One region of the Shewanella inventionis genome, then DNA from elsewhere that is predicted to be linked to it. Evidence: predicted binding sites of a transcription regulator. Region 1 holds the regulator's gene; each other region holds the start of a gene.
The links. The regulator LexA, encoded in region 1, represses DNA repair genes until DNA is damaged. The targets are predictions, from matches to a motif close to TACTGTATNNNNATACAGTA.

Region 1 (4,680 bases):
GCCGTGATTAACCAGGTCCATACAAATAGTGGTAGTTTCATCCATGTCATGCCGGGCGCGCGCATATTGACAATGGTAACCACCACGTTAATTGCGCCCATAATTGAGCTAATACCCATAATATGGATAGAAAAGACAAATAATGCTGTTGAATCAGGGCTGTAAGTCGTTGATAACGGTGCGTAGAATGTCCAGCCAAAGTTGGGGCCGCCGCCTTCCATAAATAATGAAGCCAGCAATATGGTGAAGGCGAAAGGTAAAATCCAAAAGCTCCAGTTATTCATTCGCGGCAGTGCCATATCAGGGGCACCAATCATCATAGGAATTAACCAGTTGGCTAAACCGGTAAAGGCCGGCATAACGGCTCCAAACACCATAATTAATCCATGAACCGTAGTCATTTGATTAAAAAAGTTTGGTTCAACTAACTGTAATCCGGGTTGAAATAGTTCGGCGCGTATGACCATAGCCATGGCACCACCGGTTAAAAACATAATGAAACTAAACCATAAATACAGAGTGCCTATGTCTTTGTGGTTAGTGGTTAGTACCCAGCGCATAAGCCCTTTAGGGGCACCGTGGTGATGCTCATCATGCGCATTGTCGAGTGTATCGTGCGTTGTTGTGCTCATTGGTTTTCCCCTACTGTCCATGGCTTGCGACATCGGCAGGTTGCACTGCCTCGCCAGAATTATTACCCCATGCATTACGCTCATAGGTAATCACCGCAGCCATTTGTTGAGGGCTGAGCTGACTACTAAATGCCTGCATTGCAGTGCCCGGTTTACCGTGCATAACAATATCGATATGCCCGCTAACCGGTCCTGTTATTAAAGGACTGCCAATGAGTGAGGGGAAAGCGCCAGGTAAACCTGCGCCAGTAGGTTGGTGACACGCTGCACAGGTTGTAGCATAAACTTGTTCACCTTCTGCCATGAGCTGTTCCATGGTGAGAGTGGGTAAGTCTTTTGGCTCTACCACTTGCGCTATCACTTCTTCGGCCTGGTTGACTGTTTCGGTTAGCGCATCAGTGACAGAATTAGTAACCGCAGTTGCCGTGTCGGCGACCTGTGTTGTAACAGGCTCAGACACCGCCGCACCACTATTTAAAAATTGGCCAACATCTGCTGTTTGCACGGCATCGCCACTGTTATTACCCCACGCATTACGCTCATAGGTAATAACTGCGGCAATTTCTTGTGCAGATAGCTGTTTGGCAAAGGCTTGCATTGCTGTACCGGGTTTACCGTTGATCACTATATCAAGGTGACCTTGCACAGGGCCTTTAATCATTGGGCTACCAATAAGTGATGGAAATACACCAGGAAGGCCTGCTCCATTAGGTTGGTGACACGCTGCACAGCGGGCAAGGTATACTTGCTCACCTTGCTGATTTAATTCTGCAAGTGATAAGGTTTGTGACATGGAGGCAGCCGCTGCTGCGGCTTCGGTTTCGGCAAGTTGTTTTTGTTCTACTAGCCAGTTTTCAAAGTCCGCTTCAGACAGTGCATTAACCACAATGGGCATAAACCCATGGTCTTTGCCGCACAGTTCTGCACATTGGCCGCGGTAAATGCCGGGCTTGTCGATACGTGTCCAGGCTTCGTTAATAAAACCTGGGTTAGCGTCTTTTTTCACGGCAAATGCGGGCACCCACCAAGAGTGAATTACATCATCTGAAGTCATCAAAAAGCGGACTTTTCGGTTTATCGGCAACACTAATGGTTTATCTACTTCAAGTAGGTAATTTTCACCTTTGGTTTGGTCGCCATCGATTTGCTCTCTTGGCGTTGAAAGTGTGCTGTAAAATTCGATATCTTTATCGAAATAACTGTAATGCCATTTCCATTGCGACCCGGTAATTTTAATGGTCAGATCAGCATTGCTAGGATCTTCCATTGCAATTAAGGTTTTGGTGGCAGGAATTGCCATCGCAATTAAGATGATAAATGGAATGACTGTCCAGGCAATTTCTACTTTAGTACTTTCGTGAAAATTGGCCGCAACAGCGCCTTTTGATTTGCGGTGATAGATCATTGAGTAAATCATGATCCCAAATACCACTAACCCAATTGCACAACAGATATATAAAATAGTCATATGGAGGTCGTAAACCCTACCACTGATATCTGTCACACCTTGAGTCATGTTGAGGGGCATTTCTGCTGCCCCTAACGGGAGTGCTAACAGCACTACCAATAAACAATACCACCTTTGCTTCACAAGACTTCTCCTCTGCTAATTGCAAACCGCAATTACAAAGAAGAGTCACACAGTAAGTCTCTGCTCTATGCAAACTCTTCGATTCCCAAAAAAGTTTGATGACTTCAAAGTACACTGGTGGTTGTAGACATTTAAGCCTATGCATTTATTGTTAGCTGAACACCACACCTGTACCTACGACTGAACTAATCAATTTATGTTGACGTGTTCCCATCGATGGCTATTGTGTCGGCCAATACACGTCATATTAAGGATAGACAATGTTTCATCCTTGTTAACAACATTACTTGTAGATCAAACTTTGATCAAGATCACTTTGTTCGCTAATCGTCTGAAAAAATGTAAAAAAAAGCCCTGAATTGAATGCAGGGCTTGGTGTTTATGGGTTCGTTGTTAATGAAATGCTGAAAAATTACTTGAAGCTGTTGTCATCGAAGGATTAACCATTTGGTGCTTTTCTTGTGAGTGAGTATTCACATCTTCGATTACAACTCCTAATGCTCGGGCACTTTTAGCAACGATTTCTAAACGGCGGCTGTCACGGGCATCTAATGAGCTGGTCCAGGTTATAACCGCACTTGACGTGCCACTGGTTAGCGCTTTTTCCATGGCCCATAAGGTTTCGACTTCATCTTTAGTGTGCACTAATAAAATACGGTCCATTCTTACGCCAGCGCTAGCAAGCATATGCTTATAGCCAATGTGTGGTGGACTAATGAGTACAATCCAGCGTCCTTGTTGGCTCAAGCTAGCTAATTGGCTGCACAACTGACCCAATTCAGACTCACCTTGAGTCACGGTTTGTAATGTTTGAATGGTTTGGCTGCCGTACATATCAGCTTCGGTTAAATCGACCCATAAGCCTGGGTGGCGTGGGGCTGTGCCCATTAGTTTATTCATAACCAATCTCCATTACGGATAACGCCAACTGCAAGCCCTTCAATGGTTAGGCTTTGGCAACTTAAGTCTACTTTAATTGGGTTATAGGCTTCGTTTTCAGCATGTAGATACACCACATTGCCTTTTTTCTCGAAACGTTTAACCGTAACATCGTCTTCAACGCGGGCCACAACAACCTGGCCATTTCGTGCTTGCTGCATTTTATGTACGGCCAGTAAATCACCTTCTAAAATGCCAATATCTTTCATACTGTCACCACGAACCCGTAATAAAAAATCAGCGGCAGGTTTAAACATGCTTGGGTCAACTTGATAATATTGCTCAACATGTTCTTGCGCTAAAATAGGCTCGCCTGCAGCCACTTGGCCAATAAGCGGTAAGCCAGATTCTTGTTCGTCTTCTTGGGGTAATCTGATCCCCCTAGAAGTGCCAGGCATGATCTCGATAAAGCCTTTTTTGGCTAATGCTTTTAAATGCTCTTCGGCAGCATTTGCACTTTTAAACCCAAGACGGTTGGCAATTTCAGCGCGAGTCGGTGGCATACCGGTTTCGGCGATATTGTTTTTAATTAGGTCTAAAATTTCTGCTTGGCGTGGCGTTAACGGTCTCATGATGATTCCTGTCTTTTTATACAGTGACTGTCATTATATACAGTGTTTTTGTTCGCGCAAGTATTAACCAACTGTTTTTTATTCTTTGCTAGCAGTTATGCTGTTATCCATATGTTTTGTAAGTGTTTTATTGGTTTTATTATTTGAGAACTGTCATTGGCGATAGTTCACAAAGTAAAGATAAAACAGCCAGATAGTGTAACAAGGGTGGTTTCTGGTATCCTATGCAGCAATATTACAGTGGCTTATATTGCGAAATTAACCATGTCAAAACCAAATTCAATATTTTTACGGACATTAAAATGGGTGCAAAAATGGATGGTGCATACCATTGTTGTGCCGCATGACCCATTTGATGATCTTAATTTAGACCCGACTAAGCCACTGGTTTATGTCATGAAAACAGAGTCAATTAGTGATGCTGCGGCTTTAAGCGAAATCACCGAAGGCTTTGGTATGCCTAGCCCATATGAGCCTTTAATCGTCGATGGATTAAAAGTACCGCGTATTGTTTGCCTTGAGGGACGTAAACCTCTTTTTGGCAAACGCGAAAGTGGCGAAAAGTTTATCAATTGTTTTATCAGCTTACTGGCACTTCATCGTCAGCGTCCGGATTTAGACATTCAGCTGGTGCCTGTTAGCTTATATTGGGGGCGCACACCCGGCAAAGAAGACGACAGCATGAAAGCGGCTGTTTTTGAGCGTGAAAGCCCTACGTGGTTACGTAAATGGCTAATGATTTTGTTTTTAGGTCGCCATAACTTTGTGCAGTTTTCTAATGCATTATCATTGCGTTATATGGCCGATGAACATGGTTCCGATAAGCGTATAGCTCATAAGCTCACCCGAGTTGCTCGGGTGCATTTTAGTCGCCAACGTAAAGTGATGACCGGCCCGCAATTACCCAATAGACAGATGTTTTTTGCTTCGTTACTTAAGTCGGATT
Region 2 (4,680 bases), 1.8 Mb from region 1:
ATAGCATCAAATCTGCTTGAGCCTCACTGTTAGTTTTACCGTCAAGATGGCCCAAGGTTATGCCACCATTAATGGCGCCTTTAAGTGGTGATACGTCAATATCAACGCCTGAAAGATCAGCCTTAATTTTAACAGCGCTGTTACGCCAAAATAGGGTGTTAGGCTTAATTAACGGTTTAAACTTTTTATCAATATTAATAGCGATTAAAAATCTGTCGGTATCAGCCTGCCAATTGACCTTAGATACAGCGCCAATTTGCATTTTTTTATAATAAATCGGCGAACCTTCAACTAAATCTGCGCCATCTATGCTGTTTAGTTGTAACGTCATCATTTGTTGTTGAGCTGATAATGACTTGGCAACAGCAATGGACTCATGAAGAAGTAAAGTACTATTAGATTGGACTAAAGTTTTGTTTTTAGCTGGCACAAGGCTGATTGCGCCTTCAAGCATGGTGGTCAGATCGCGAGTTGCCACCTGTACGCCATCAAGAGATGCATCGATTGAGAGCGCACTTTCTGGTACAAAAAAACTGCCTTCTGTGACGAGGTTTTTAAATTCGGGCAAAATTTCAATTTGGTATTCAACATGAGCAAAGTCATCACTCAAGTTGACACTCAAGACTTGCCCTATGGGTAATTGTTTGTAACGCACCTGGGCGCCATTTGATATCCCTGAATGACTATCAGCGACAAGGTTAAGTATTAACTTTGCATCGTTAAGCAAATCGGGTGCTTGTTTTGCAAGTTCAAATTGCATTTGCTCGGCAGGTGCTTGAGTGCCGGGTAACACATTTATCACACTGCCTGTAATTAATCGGCCGACATTTTTGATGGTTTTTAGTGACAGCTCAGCACCACTTAACCAAAAACGACTGTCCGGTGTGATTAAGTTTTTATATTGATGCTCAACTCTTGCGCTTAGCAATACGGTTTGTTCATTGAGTTGTTTTTTGTCGATGTTACCTACAGTTATCCCTCGATAAACTATCGACGTCCCTTCACTAATATCTTCAGCACTGTCAGTTGATAAGGTAAAGGTTATTCCTCCAATGGCAGTTTGCTCATCCTGGAATAAGGTATAGGTATCACCATTTTGGGCTTTTTCTGTTTCAGAGCCATTATCGAAGCTTATTCCTCCTGCCAAAATTGAGGCAATGCTTTCAGTATTTACTTTTATGCCAGAAAAAGAGGCATCGATTTTTAACCCAGAAACATTCCAAAACCGAGAATCTTTATGAACAAGGTGAGTATATTGTTCTTGAACAAACGCACTGATGATAATTTGTTTATTACCATCTAAACGATAACTCACCACACTACCAACCGGAACTTGCCTAAAAAATACAGGCGAGCCAACATCAATAGAGCCAAGTTTGGGGGATTTGAGTTCTACCATAATCCCTTCACTTCCTGGCAGTATTGCAGGCGCTTCTCGCTGCGCTTCAAACTCGGTTGCTGAGCGGCCATCACCTGGTTGAATGGCAATATAATTACCTGAAAATAAAGTGTCTAGACCTTCAACGCCTGTGATACTGGCTTTTGGTTTGACTAACCAAAACAAGGTGTTTTTATTCAAAAAAGGGTCGGCACGATAATCCATCACCACTTTGACGTTCACGCCCTTTAAATCATCATCAATACCGATATCAGATACTTTACCTACAGTTAACCCTTGATATTTAACTAAGGTTTTACCTATATCTATCCCGGCAGCACTTGGGAAATGAATAACGATTTCTATCCCAGACTCTTTAATGCTTTTGACTCCGAGCCATGCGCCTAAAATTAACGCGACCACGGGTAATAACCAAATCGGCGAGAATAGTTTTTTCTTCACAACTTTAGGTGATTCAATTTGTGTCATGTGTTTTTTCCAAGCGGTCCCAGAGTAAACGAGTATCGAGCACTTTAGCGGCTAGTTGCGTTAATAAAATCACTAATGCAAAAGCCGTTGCTGCAGGTGCAGGTTTAGCATCAAGTAATTGCCCCATATTGACGAGGGCAACAGTTAATGAAATAACAAATAGATCAAGCATCGACCAACGGCCAATCCACTCAATAATATGAAAACCAACCATTAATTTTCTCTTAGAAATGGGCAGGTCAAAACTTATTGCAGCCAAATATGTTGCCAATCCAACTATTTTAAGCCAAGGGACTAAAATACTCGCCGTAAATACAATGATGGCAATAGGGATCATGCCGGTTTGTACTAAATGGCTAATGCCACTGAATATTGTGTCGTTAGTTACGACTCCACGATTTGTTAATAACGTAATAGGGTAGACATTCGCCAAGACTAGCAAAATGGTTGCAGTAACAAGCAATGCCCAACTTTGTTGTACGCTTGCATAATTACGTGTCGACAACGAGCTATAACAGCGGCGGCAATGGCTGTTTGTCGTGCGATTAAGCTTTTTACACACAGGACATAAACACAAACCAAGCTGATTACCTTGTAAGTGTGCTTGAGCACTTGAATGAGATGATGTTACCACGTCAACTGGCAAATCAGCTGCGGCTGAATGTTCAGTGCTCATCGACGTAACTCCACATATGTTCTAGGTTATATTCACGTTGTAAAAATAAAATGATGACAAAAAGCATCGTAAAGCTGAATGTCCCCATGCCAAAGTACACATCTGAAAAATCTGATAATTGAAAAGCTGACACCAAAAAGCTAATCACATAAATCTCCAACATGGTCATTTGCGCAATTAACCCCTGATTTTTGAGCAAAGTGGTGTAAACACGTTGCCAAAAAGTCCGGTTGAGTTTTAACTTAACAATCATTACCTGGGCTAAAATTGACAAAATTAGCACAGCAGGAGCAATGACTGCCGCTACCAAAACGGCTAACCCTACCACCCAATATCCTTGTGCCCACACGGCAACAGCCGCTTCAACAACGGTTGTTGTGCGTATACTGCCTAAAAAATGAATTTCAAGAACGGGAAGCAAGTTAGCGGGTATAAAAATAATCAACGCCGCTAGACATAAAGCCAGCATGCCATTAATTGAACAGTAGGGTGAATCGTACAACGCAGTATCACAACGTGGGCATATTGCCCGGGCACTCGATGGCAGTGCGCGTTTTCTTACCGCTAGATCACATGATCGGCATAAGATGATGGAATCATGATCATCAAATTCATGCATCAAAATGGTTATTCCATAGTCGTAGACATCGAAAATATTAGGGTAAAAGTAGCATTAATTGCACTCTTTTACTTAGTTTACTGCAAATACTGTTGGGAAATATTTTAACAGCACATGCAGATAATATCAGAATAATCAGAATACTTGCATCATAAGTTATATATGTGAGATTCTATGCACTGTATATAAAAACAGTGAGGATAATATCATGGCAGTGATTACCCAATTTGTCGTGGTCAGAGAAGGGGTGGAAAAGATGACATTCACATCGAAAAAGGAGGCCGATGCCTACGATAAGATGCTTGATATTGCCGACAACTTGCTCCCATTTTTGACTCAAGCAGATTTAGGTCTTGATGAAAATAAGTGCGAACAACTCGCATTTTATCTTGCAAGCAATAAAGATGAGCTTTCTAACTTGCTAAAAGGCACAGTACAGGTTAAAACCCCTGCAGCAGCAAAACCTAAAAAAACGTCTGCCAAAAATACATCAGTACAATAACGACGTAAATGCCGACAACGAGCATCTAACGCCTGAGCAAAGGATCAAGAATGAAACCTGAATTTTACCAAACATTAAATCGTCAAGCGCAAGCGTTACTTGAAGGCGAAGATGATTTAATTGCGGCTATGGCTAACTTTTCTGCACTGCTTAATGATAATCTTGCTGACCTTAATTGGGCAGGCTTTTACATTAAAAGAGGTGACAAATTAGTGTTAGGCCCATTTCAAGGTAAAGTTGCCTGTACACGTATCGATATGGGCAAGGGCGTTTGCGGAACTGCGGCGGCATTAAATGCTACCCAGCGTGTTGCAGATGTGCACCAATTCGATGGTCATATTGCTTGTGATTCTGCGAGCAATTCTGAAATCGTTATTCCGGTTCGTCAAGGCAAAGATGTGGTGGCAGTGTTAGATATCGATAGTCCTTTGCTGAATCGATTTGATGAAGAAGATCAAATTGGACTCGAAATGATGGTAAAAAGTTTTGAATCTTGCTTATTTGGTTAAATTGCGAACAAATAAGGCTAAATCATAGTCGCATTCGCCGCTGCGGGCTTTATAATACGCAACTGCACGCATTTATACTGGATTTCACTGTGAGCGATGATTTAAGCTGATAGGGAGTCCGGTTAAATTGTTAAGGTTTGTTTCAATGACTTTAGCAAACAGGCGGATAATGATAATTTGTACGTTGGACTTTATTGAATAAAGTTTGGCGAAAGATGAACGACTGCATGGCACTTTAATGCCGCTAACAGTCCCTTTATTAACGTGGAAGTAAAAATGGAATCAACAGACAAGTTGACCGACACCAACGCAATTTTAGCGTATTTATATGAAACCTTTCCTTTATGCTTTATTGCTGAAGGTGAAACTAAACCATTAAAAATCGGTTTGTTTCAAGATTTGGCTGAACGGTTAGCTGATGATTCTAAAGTCAGTAAAACACAATTGCGTGTTGCGCTTCGTCGTTATACAAGTAGCTGGCGCTATCTTAAAGGCGTAAAAGCCGGT
Region 3 (4,680 bases), 1.4 Mb from region 1:
TAATGAAGCTCAAGCTCAGGTTGCGGTTGACGCGTTACGTAACGAAAACTTTGTGGTTTCAGCACGTGAAGACAAAGCAACATCGAGCAAACCTTCAGCCCCTTTTATTACCTCTACACTGCAACAGGCTGCGAGTACTCGTTTAGGTTTTGGCGTGAAAAAAACCATGATGATGGCGCAGCGTTTGTATGAGGCTGGGCATATTACCTATATGCGTACTGACTCTACAAATTTAAGCCAAGAAGCGGTTGAAAATGTCCGTGACATGATTGGCTCAGAGTTTGGGGCGAAATATTTACCTGCCGAGCCTATTCGTTACGGCAGTAAAGAAGGCGCGCAAGAGGCTCACGAAGCGATTAGACCTTCAAACGTTGCAGTGCAGTCTGCATCATTGACCGACATGGAACGTGACGCTCAGCGCTTGTATGAGCTGATTTGGCGCCAGTTTGTGGCTTGTCAAATGACGCCAGCGCAATATGATGCGACTCGACTAACGGTAACCGCAGGCGATTACGAGTTAAAAGCCAGTGGCCGTACATTACGTTTTGATGGTTGGACTCGCGTTCAACCGCCAATGGGTAAGAAAAACGATGAAGACAATACGCTGCCAGTGGTTGAAAAGGGTGACAAGCTCGCTCTAGATAAACTATTGCCAAAGCAGCACTTTACTAAGCCGCCAGCGCGTTATAGTGAAGCATCGTTAGTTAAAGAGCTTGAAAAGCGTGGTATTGGTCGTCCATCAACTTATGCAACGATTATTTCAACGATTCAAGATCGTGGCTATGTGAAAGTAGATAACCGCCGCTTTTTTGCCGAAAAAATGGGCGAGATTGTTAGCGAACGTTTAGTTGACAGCTTTAAAGATCTCATGAGTTATGACTTTACCGCTAGCATGGAGCAAACGTTAGATGATGTTGCTCAAGGCAAGCTGGACTGGAAAAAAGTCCTTGATGGGTTTTACGGGGATTTTACCAAGCAACTCTTGTTGGCAGAATTAGATCCGGCAGAAGGTGGTATGCGCCCGAATGAGATGGTACTCACAGAGAACATCAAATGCCCTACTTGTGGCCGTCCAATGGGGATCCGTACCGGTTCTACTGGAGTATTTCTTGGGTGTTCTGGTTATGCACTACCGCCAAAAGAGCGCTGTAAAACAACGATCAACCTCACTCCTGGTGAAGAAGCTGTTAGCGATAACGAAGATGCTGAAACAGATGCACTACGCGCTAAACATCGCTGTGGCAAGTGTGGTACAGCAATGGACAGTTATCTTATTGATGAAGCACGTAAATTACATGTGTGTGGTAATAACCCATCATGTGACGGTTACGAAGTCGAGGCGGGCCAGTTTAAGATTAAAGGCTATGAAGGCCCTATCATTGAATGCGATCGTTGTGGCAATGATATGGAGCTTAAAAATGGCCGTTTTGGTAAGTATTTTGGTTGCACAAACAGCGAGTGTAAAAATACTCGTAAACTGCTTAAAAACGGTGAAGCTGCGCCACCAAAAGAAGATCCTATCTACCTGCCAGAATTAAAATGTACTAAATCAGATGCCCATTTTGTATTAAGAGATGGTGCAGCAGGTATATTTTTAGCAGCAAGCACCTTCCCTAAATCACGTGAAACTCGCGCGCCTTTAGTTGAGGAGCTTGTTACCTATCGCAAATTGTTGTGGCCTAAGTATGCCTATCTTGCTGATGCCCCAACCGAAGATGAAGACGGCAACAAAGCGCTTGTTAAATTTAGTCGTAAAACCAAAGAGCAATACGTTGCGACAGAAATTGACGGCAAAGCGACAGGTTGGTCTGCTAAATTTGTTAATGGCAAATGGGTGAGTGAATCAACCAAGAAAAAAGCTAAGAAGTAATTTTTACTTTAATCGAAAAAGCGTTACTTCCGGGTAGCGCTTTTTTATGTCTGTAATTTACTCACAATGAATAATTGGAATATGGCGCCAATCAGTGGTGTATTGTGGTGTTAAAAAGTTTCTGTGCATAGCCCATTTTTGTTGTGCACCTTGTGCGCCTAAAAATAGGGTATCGTTACCATAGCGGTGATTAATGTTATCGAGTACCTGCATCAATTGTGGTTTGGCTTTACTTGTATTAAATAAATCGAGTTGTTGATGTTGACTGTTGACTAAATCAAGTAGGCCTACGCCCACTTTATAATAATGAAGACCCGGACGGTACAGCCGCTGGATAACCTGCGATGCTGCCTGTGTCATTTCAACGCTACAGTGGGTTGCACAAGCAAAGTTAACGTTGACTTTAAAACTTTGCGGGTGACTGTCGTGAGGAGAGTTATGTGCGAATAACATCATTACCTTGCATAAAGAGTGTTGTTTTCTGGCTTTAGCCGCTGCAATAGAGATATGCATACATAAGGCTTGGTGTAAGCTGTCGATATCGGTAATGCGCTCGCCGACGCTGCGGGTTGAAAATATTTGCTGTTTGTCGGCCTTTGCTTCATCCCATTGTTTGCATACAACACCATTGAGCTCACGAATAGTGCGCTCAATTTCAATACTAAATTGCTTGCGCATCATGGTGGGAGACGCATTGGCTAGGTCTAAGGCGGTATTGATATTCATTATGGTTAATTTTGCCGCTGTTTTACGACCAATTCCCCACACATCACCAACAGCAAGTGTGTTTAACGTTGCTTGGCGGATCACCTCATTATCTATAACACAAACCCCTTGGGATGATGGTAATAACTTAGCGGCTTTATTGGCTACCTTAGCAAGTGTGAGTGTTGGGCCGATACCGACGCACACCGGCAAACGAGTGTATTGCCACACAGTTTGTCGAATACGCTTTGCATGGGTCGCTAAGCAAGGGATTGCCTGCTGACAATGTTTAAACGATAAAAAGGACTCATCAATAGAATAAATATGTTGTTCAGGTGCAAATTGGCCAATCACCTGCATCATTTTAGTGGATAAGTCAGCGTACAATTCATAATTACTCGACAATACCACAACGTTATGTTGGCGGCACTTTGCTGCAACTTGAAAGTAAGGCTGAAATTTGGGGATCCCCAAGTTTATTGCGAGGCGATTGGCGGCAACAATGCAACCATCGTTATTAGACAATACAACCATAGGACGATGACGCCATTCAGGTCTAAATACCTGTTCTGCACTACAGTAGTATGAGGTTGCATCGACTAACGCGAACATAAGTCAATTGCCTCATCATGGCATCGTATTGAATACCTTACCGCACCTTCAATACTAAAATCATCATATTGATTAATCACCACATCGGCATAAGCATCGTTGGAGGAGAGGAGTAATCTTCGTTTGAGGTCGATCATTTTACACACAAATTCACCATTAAGATTGGCCACGATCACTTGGCCATTTTTAATGGAACTACTGCGATCAACAATGACCAAATCACCATCAAAAATACCAATGCCGATCATCGAATCGCCCTGGACTTTACCAATAAAGGTTGCGCTTGGGTGAGTAATTAGCAACTCATCTAGGCTCAATGGCTGCTGTTGGTACTCTGCTGCTGGCGATTCAAAGCCACTAATGCCGCCTGCAATATAGATAGGGATCACTTTCATATCAGCACCTGCGATATAAACACTGTATAAATAAACAGTATTCTAGCAGTGAAATAAAAATGATCAAATTTTCATTATCAACATGGGTAAGAGATCGTGGCGAAAGGAGTGAAAGAGCAATAAAAAAGCCTCTTAACGAGGCTATTTAGATTAGATCATTAAAGTGAAGACAAGCTTTACCATTTCTTTTTAGGTTGAAACAGCATATCGATATCATCGCCTTCTTTTTTAGGCTTGGGGGCACTGGGCTCTGTGCTACGTTGTGCGCCCATAATTTCATCGAGAAGTTGTTTAGCTTCATCAACTTTACGCGAAATAAATGGATCGTTTGGGGTTTGGGCTTTGATGGTATGCAATGTATTTAATGCTTTCGTCACCATCTGTTTACTTGAACCATATTGCTTCATAAAACAGGCTGCACGGGCGCGGCTAATCATAGATTCAACATTAATACGCAGTTGTAAATTATCAATACGCATTTCTTCTTCGGCAAATATTGTAGGTTCTACTTTTCCTTTGTTATGCTCTGCACGCAATATCGCCTTGAGTTTTTTAAGGGTTTTGACAAGTTCTAATATTTGTCTGTCATTATCGGGAAGCCGAAAATTTTCAATGGCAGGCACCTGGCTAGGAGAGTTAGATACCGTGGTTATTTGCGCCTTTATATCAGCAAGTCGACGCTCATAATCTGATTTTAATTGACCAGAAGCATGTACAATAGATTGCTCTAATGCATCTTGAATACGACGATACAGCACGAGCATGATATGACTAGAGCATGGTGCCATACCCGTGTTAGATAATACGGCATCAGTTTCGTCGATAATGGCGCGTTGGCGCGATATTTCAACTCGGCGTTCAGCTTCCGCTCGCTCTTTTTGTTGTTGGACAATACTAAAACCGATAATGAGTAATAGCAGTGCACCGATAAGAATTAATACCAAAATTAAGGACATAAAGGTTCCATTTTATCTTGCATATCACATGGTAAAAACAGCCAATAATCATGGCTAAAAAGGCATTTTAATGGGTAATCAGATTGATTAGCAAATGCCATCAAAATTACCCTATATCTTAGCGTATGTAATTACAGCTGTC
Region 4 (4,680 bases), 1.6 Mb from region 1:
AAGATGAGTGAATTCATTAAATATGTGCCGAGGGCATTTGATTACACTATAATTTGTAAAAAAGAACATTTATTAAAAGCATGCGTTTGTTGTAGCTATGAGTGGAGAGAGAATACTGTAGATAACGCCATTGCCAGTTTGTTACCGCCATGTCATAAATAATGATCGCTACTTATATAGCAGGCCCAATCAGTGGCAATATCGATATCAATAAGCAGGCGTTCTTTAGTGCTGCAGAGCAATTGCAATCAAGTGGTCGTGTTGTGCTACATTCAGCTAGTTTACCTGTTGGGTTAACTGAACCTCAGTACATGGATATTTGCTTTGCTATGATCCGCGCATGCAATGAGATGGTTATGTTACCAGGTTGGCGTAAATCATCTGGCGCCACTGCTGAGTATTATTACGCTAAGAAGATAGGGCTTAAGATTGTTGATGTGCCAGTCGTTCTGCTTGAATCACCTCATTGTTTCCGGGTTAAATAAAAAACTTATCAATTCAATATAATTAGGCTAACTTGTATTTTTAATCACGGATACAAGTTTACCTTTTATGGATGAATTTTTAAAACAGAAGTTTGATATGGATCATTTACCTCAATGGGAATGCCCCACGTGCAAAAGAGGTATTTTAGAGCGGAAAGAAGATCTTTTGATTCAAGAAACAGCAAACACATTAACATCACATCAACACCCAGAGTTTGATTATGAATGGGTAAAATATAACATTACAGGCTTTCTCAAATGCAATAACTCTAGATGTTCAGAAACAGTAGTGATAACGGGCGTTGGTGAGCATGATGAACATTATTTTTGTGATGAATACGGCCAGCAACAAGAGAATCGTTTTGTTAGCATTAAACCAATATTTTTCTACCCACCAATAAAAATCTTTAACGTTCCTCCTACAGTTCCTGAAGAAATAGCTCTGATGTTGGAAAAGTCGTTTGCTTTATTCTTTTGTGATGATAATGCATGTGGAAACAGGATTAGAGCAACGGTAGAGGTGATGCTCGATGTGCTTAAGGTTCCAGATAAGTCAGCTGAAGGTAAATTTATTTCTTTAGCTACAAGGGTTGAAAACATAAATGACATAAGCCAGTCTTTGAAGGACAAGTTGAACGCCCTAAGGCTACTTGGGAATGCCGCAACACATGGCGAAGGGCTGTTACGTAGAAAAGATAATGTTGATGCTTATAAACTGTTAGCTCACGTGTTTGATAAACTATTCCCTACCGAAGAAGATGAGCTTGATGTGTTATCGGCAGGAATAATTAAAAACAAAGGACCAGTTAAATAGAAATATGTAACTGTGTTTGATACTAAATCACTTAACTGACAACCATGCAATCTGCATTTGCTAACCACACCATAAGCGCTATAATCACTGTAATTATATACAGTGGCGTGAGTTTATGCGTGTATTTCCTTTTATCCCTATTCCGGCTAGTGCGGGGATCAGTGGTTTTGAAAGCCCAGCAGCTGAGTACTCTCAGTTGGGGTTAAGTCTAGATGAGTTGCTGATTTTGCATCCAAGTTCAACTTTCATTGGTGTTGCACAAGGTGACTCGATGCAAGGTGCGGGTATCTTTGATGGTGATCTATTGATTGTAGATCGCCACATTACCGCTCAGCAGGGGGCAGTCATAGTGGCAAACTTCAATGGCGAGTTTGTGTGTAAGATCCTCGATAAACATAGAAAGCTGCTCTTATCATCCAATGATAAGCATCAAGCTGTCAAAATACATGACTATGATGAATTTTGCATAGAGGGGGTAGTTATTCGCTCTGTGCGGCTTCATCACCATTGCTCTTTACTGGCTGGCAATGCATGTTTGCCTTAGTTGATGCCAATTCATTCTACTGCAGTGCCGAACAAGTGTTTCGGCCTGATTGGCGTGGCAAGCCCATAATAGTGTTAAGTAATAACGATGGTTGTATTGTGGCGGCTAACCGCCAAGCCAAGGAAGCAGGTATTCCTAAGTTTGCTCCTTACTTTCAGGTTAAAGATCTGTGTATTAAGCTTGGGGTCATAGCGTGTTCGTCTAATTATGAGCTGTATGCAGATCTCTCAAGTAAGATGATGGAAATCATTGGAAGATTTGGGCCTGAGCAACATGTGTACTCAATAGATGAGAGTTTTCTGTCGTTTAAGCACTGTTCACCAGCAATTAAGAACCTTAACACACAGGGGCATATGATTCGCCGCGCTGTATGGAAGGAAGCCAGGCTGCCTGTTTGTGTTGGTATTGGAGCCACCTTAACGCTTGCTAAAGCTGCGAATCATGCTGCGAAAAAATTACCAGGTTATAACGGGGTATGTCTGATAGAAAGTGATACAGAACGGGTTAGTATTTTAAAACAAATGTCTGTTGGTGATGTGTGGGGCATCGGCAGACGTATTAGTAAAAAACTTGAGTGTATGAATGTTAGAACAGCCTTTGAACTAGCTCAAGTTCCTCCTGGAGTCGCTAGAAAGCAATTTAGTATCGAAATTGAACGTACGGTGCGAGAGCTCAATGGCCAAGAGTGTAAACAGTGGGATGAGGCTAAGGCTGATAAGCAGCAAATATTTTCGACACGCTCAGTTGGTGAGCGCATTATTGATTTTGATTCATTACTGCAAGCACTGAGTAAGCATGTCGCGATAGCAGCTAATAAGGCTAGGGGGCAAGGCTCAAGCTGTAAATCAATGCTGCTATTTGCCAGTAATTCGCCCTATGATGAACAACCCGTTAGTTTTAAATCAATTATCCACTTTCCAAGTCCCACTAACTGCACAATTGAAATGACGAACGCCGCGACTGTCGCAGCAACTAAGCTATTCAAGGTAGGTGTTAAGTATTACAAGATAGGTGTGGGCCTGATTAACTTAAGCAGTGATAAGTATCAACAATTTGACTTATTTAACACTACTAAGGCGGATAATGCATTGATGAAAACCCTTGATGGCATTAACTTACGATATGGACGAGATACTTTGTTCTTAGCTGCTCAAGGCATCGAGCAGAAGTGGTCAATGCGACGACAATTATTGACACCCCAGTACACAACCAAATGGGATAGCTTGCCAAAAGTAAAGTGCTAAAGTTATGTCATTAAACATCATATTCAAAGGAGTGAACCAATGCCAATTAAGATAGAAACAAATGGATTAAATAAGTTAAAAAAGAATTTAGAAGATTTACATGGTACGCACAAAGTTGAATTAAGCGATATTTTAACACCTGAGTTTTTAGGAGAATGCTCTAGTTTCTCAGATTTAAATCAATTGTTTATAGCGAGTGGATTTGACGTTAAAAATCCAGAAGACTTTAAGGCGATTCCTGATGATGAATGGGAGGCGTTTATTACAAACAATACGACATTCAACTCGTGGGAAAAAATGCAACAAGCTGCTATGAATAAATATGTGCACTCAAGAATAACTGAAGGTTTGAAAAAATAGATTCCGGATAATCTCTATTAAGGGGATTCTTCATGTTCAATAAGCTTAGTTTTTAATGTGGTTTAGGGAGGGTTTTTAACCCTCCCCCTAATTCTAAGACGCCTGCATACGTCGATTATACGTGTATTGAATTAGTTGATTGTTATACCAAACTGTGGCTTTTTAGCAAATGAACATTCGCGCACTAGCTTTATTTGATCACATCTAGCTCTTTCAGCTTATTTAGGAATGGAGGAAATTTAGAATTAACAACTGCACCAGAATTACTTGCTCCAAAACTAGATACCGAATAGGTATCAATTTGGATTAATTTCATTTTGACGTCACGACCTTTTGCTACTTTGACAAATTCGTTTATTGGCATAACTAGACGACGAGTAGACCAGCTACCATATTTTGTGAGAACACTTGCTTCTGTTATATTTTCAATTATTTCACCGTCCACATTAAAAGCCACCCCCTGAACATTAGTGATTCCGTTTGTTCCGACTTCTAGGAAAACTACATCAGGAAATTTTTGATTCCACTCAAAGCCCATAGTATGCCAGCCCTCAGTTAAGCTTGATGAGGAACTCACAGGAGCCTGAGAAACTATGAGAGCACCATCAAATGAGTCTTTATGTGTGTTCATAGATGGTGTCATTGCATCGTTCATGCCTGTACAACCGGTTAGTGTGATAAATATTGCAACTTTTAGTAGTTTTAACTTAACTTTGAACATTACATTGTCCTTAATTTTTAAATATTCAGATTAACGGAGCTAGATTCCCCAGTTAAGGGGGCAGTTGTTAAGAGCTTGCTGAATAGCTACAAGCTCCTATTGCTTTGGAGCATATACCAAAACCATTTGCTTGATAAACATCAAAAACAGCTTGGATAAATACTATCGGAAGTTGAATTTCTTTCTGAATTTCAGCACCCTGCAACCATTTACCTCTTTCGCAACTATCTACAATCGAAAGTAGTAAATCCATTTTTTTAGTTTCTTCAAAACGGGCGCATAAATATAAAATAAAACAAGGATCTGTTACTTTTATTGCAACCGGATATAATGAATCTGCTTGATCAAACTTCATAATTAAGCCTTTTGAGTCGAGTATAGCGAAGGCTCTTGAGTATTTTGTGTAAATCTCATCTCTGAAATTTAATGTGGATGAATCATTTTTAACTAAAGCAAAATAAATCACTTGAGATAACGCTGGAAGGTCTGTGTGTAGAACGCTGATAGGGTCT

Region 2: the regulator LexA is predicted to act here: its motif matches at 3,340-3,359, upstream of K8B83_RS13895 (YebG family protein).
Region 3: the regulator LexA is predicted to act here: its motif matches at 3,603-3,622, upstream of K8B83_RS15700 (LexA family protein).
Region 4: the regulator LexA is predicted to act here: its motif matches at 1,385-1,404, upstream of K8B83_RS14860 (LexA family protein).

The regions. Positions count from the first base shown of each region.
Region 1 covers NZ_CP082926.1:118,324-123,003, reverse strand. Annotated here, with positions in the region: gene ctaD (cytochrome c oxidase subunit I) at 1-632, opposite strand, end outside; gene coxB (cytochrome c oxidase subunit II) at 643-2,223, opposite strand; gene K8B83_RS00585 (cell division inhibitor SulA) at 2,617-3,123, opposite strand; gene lexA (transcriptional repressor LexA) at 3,120-3,734, opposite strand; gene plsB (glycerol-3-phosphate 1-O-acyltransferase PlsB) at 3,999-4,680, shown strand, end outside.
Region 2 covers NZ_CP082926.1:3,150,026-3,154,705, reverse strand. Annotated here, with positions in the region: gene K8B83_RS13910 (MlaD family protein) at 1-1,867, opposite strand, end outside; gene K8B83_RS13905 (paraquat-inducible protein A) at 1,854-2,543, opposite strand; gene K8B83_RS13900 (paraquat-inducible protein A) at 2,533-3,162, opposite strand; gene K8B83_RS13895 (YebG family protein) at 3,371-3,664, shown strand; gene K8B83_RS13890 (GAF domain-containing protein) at 3,715-4,173, shown strand; gene proQ (RNA chaperone ProQ) at 4,450-4,680, shown strand, end outside.
Region 3 covers NZ_CP082926.1:3,513,621-3,518,300, reverse strand. Annotated here, with positions in the region: gene topA (type I DNA topoisomerase) at 1-1,870, shown strand, start outside; gene K8B83_RS15705 (Y-family DNA polymerase) at 1,928-3,187, opposite strand; gene K8B83_RS15700 (LexA family protein) at 3,175-3,582, opposite strand; gene K8B83_RS15695 (hypothetical protein) at 3,759-4,538, opposite strand.
Region 4 covers NZ_CP082926.1:3,353,883-3,358,562, reverse strand. Annotated here, with positions in the region: gene K8B83_RS14870 (DUF4406 domain-containing protein) at 162-485, shown strand; gene K8B83_RS14865 (DUF4145 domain-containing protein) at 553-1,299, shown strand; gene K8B83_RS14860 (LexA family protein) at 1,415-1,843, shown strand; gene K8B83_RS14855 (Y-family DNA polymerase) at 1,831-3,087, shown strand; gene K8B83_RS14850 (hypothetical protein) at 3,127-3,447, shown strand; gene K8B83_RS14845 (hypothetical protein) at 3,638-4,168, opposite strand; gene K8B83_RS14840 (hypothetical protein) at 4,236-4,680, opposite strand, start outside.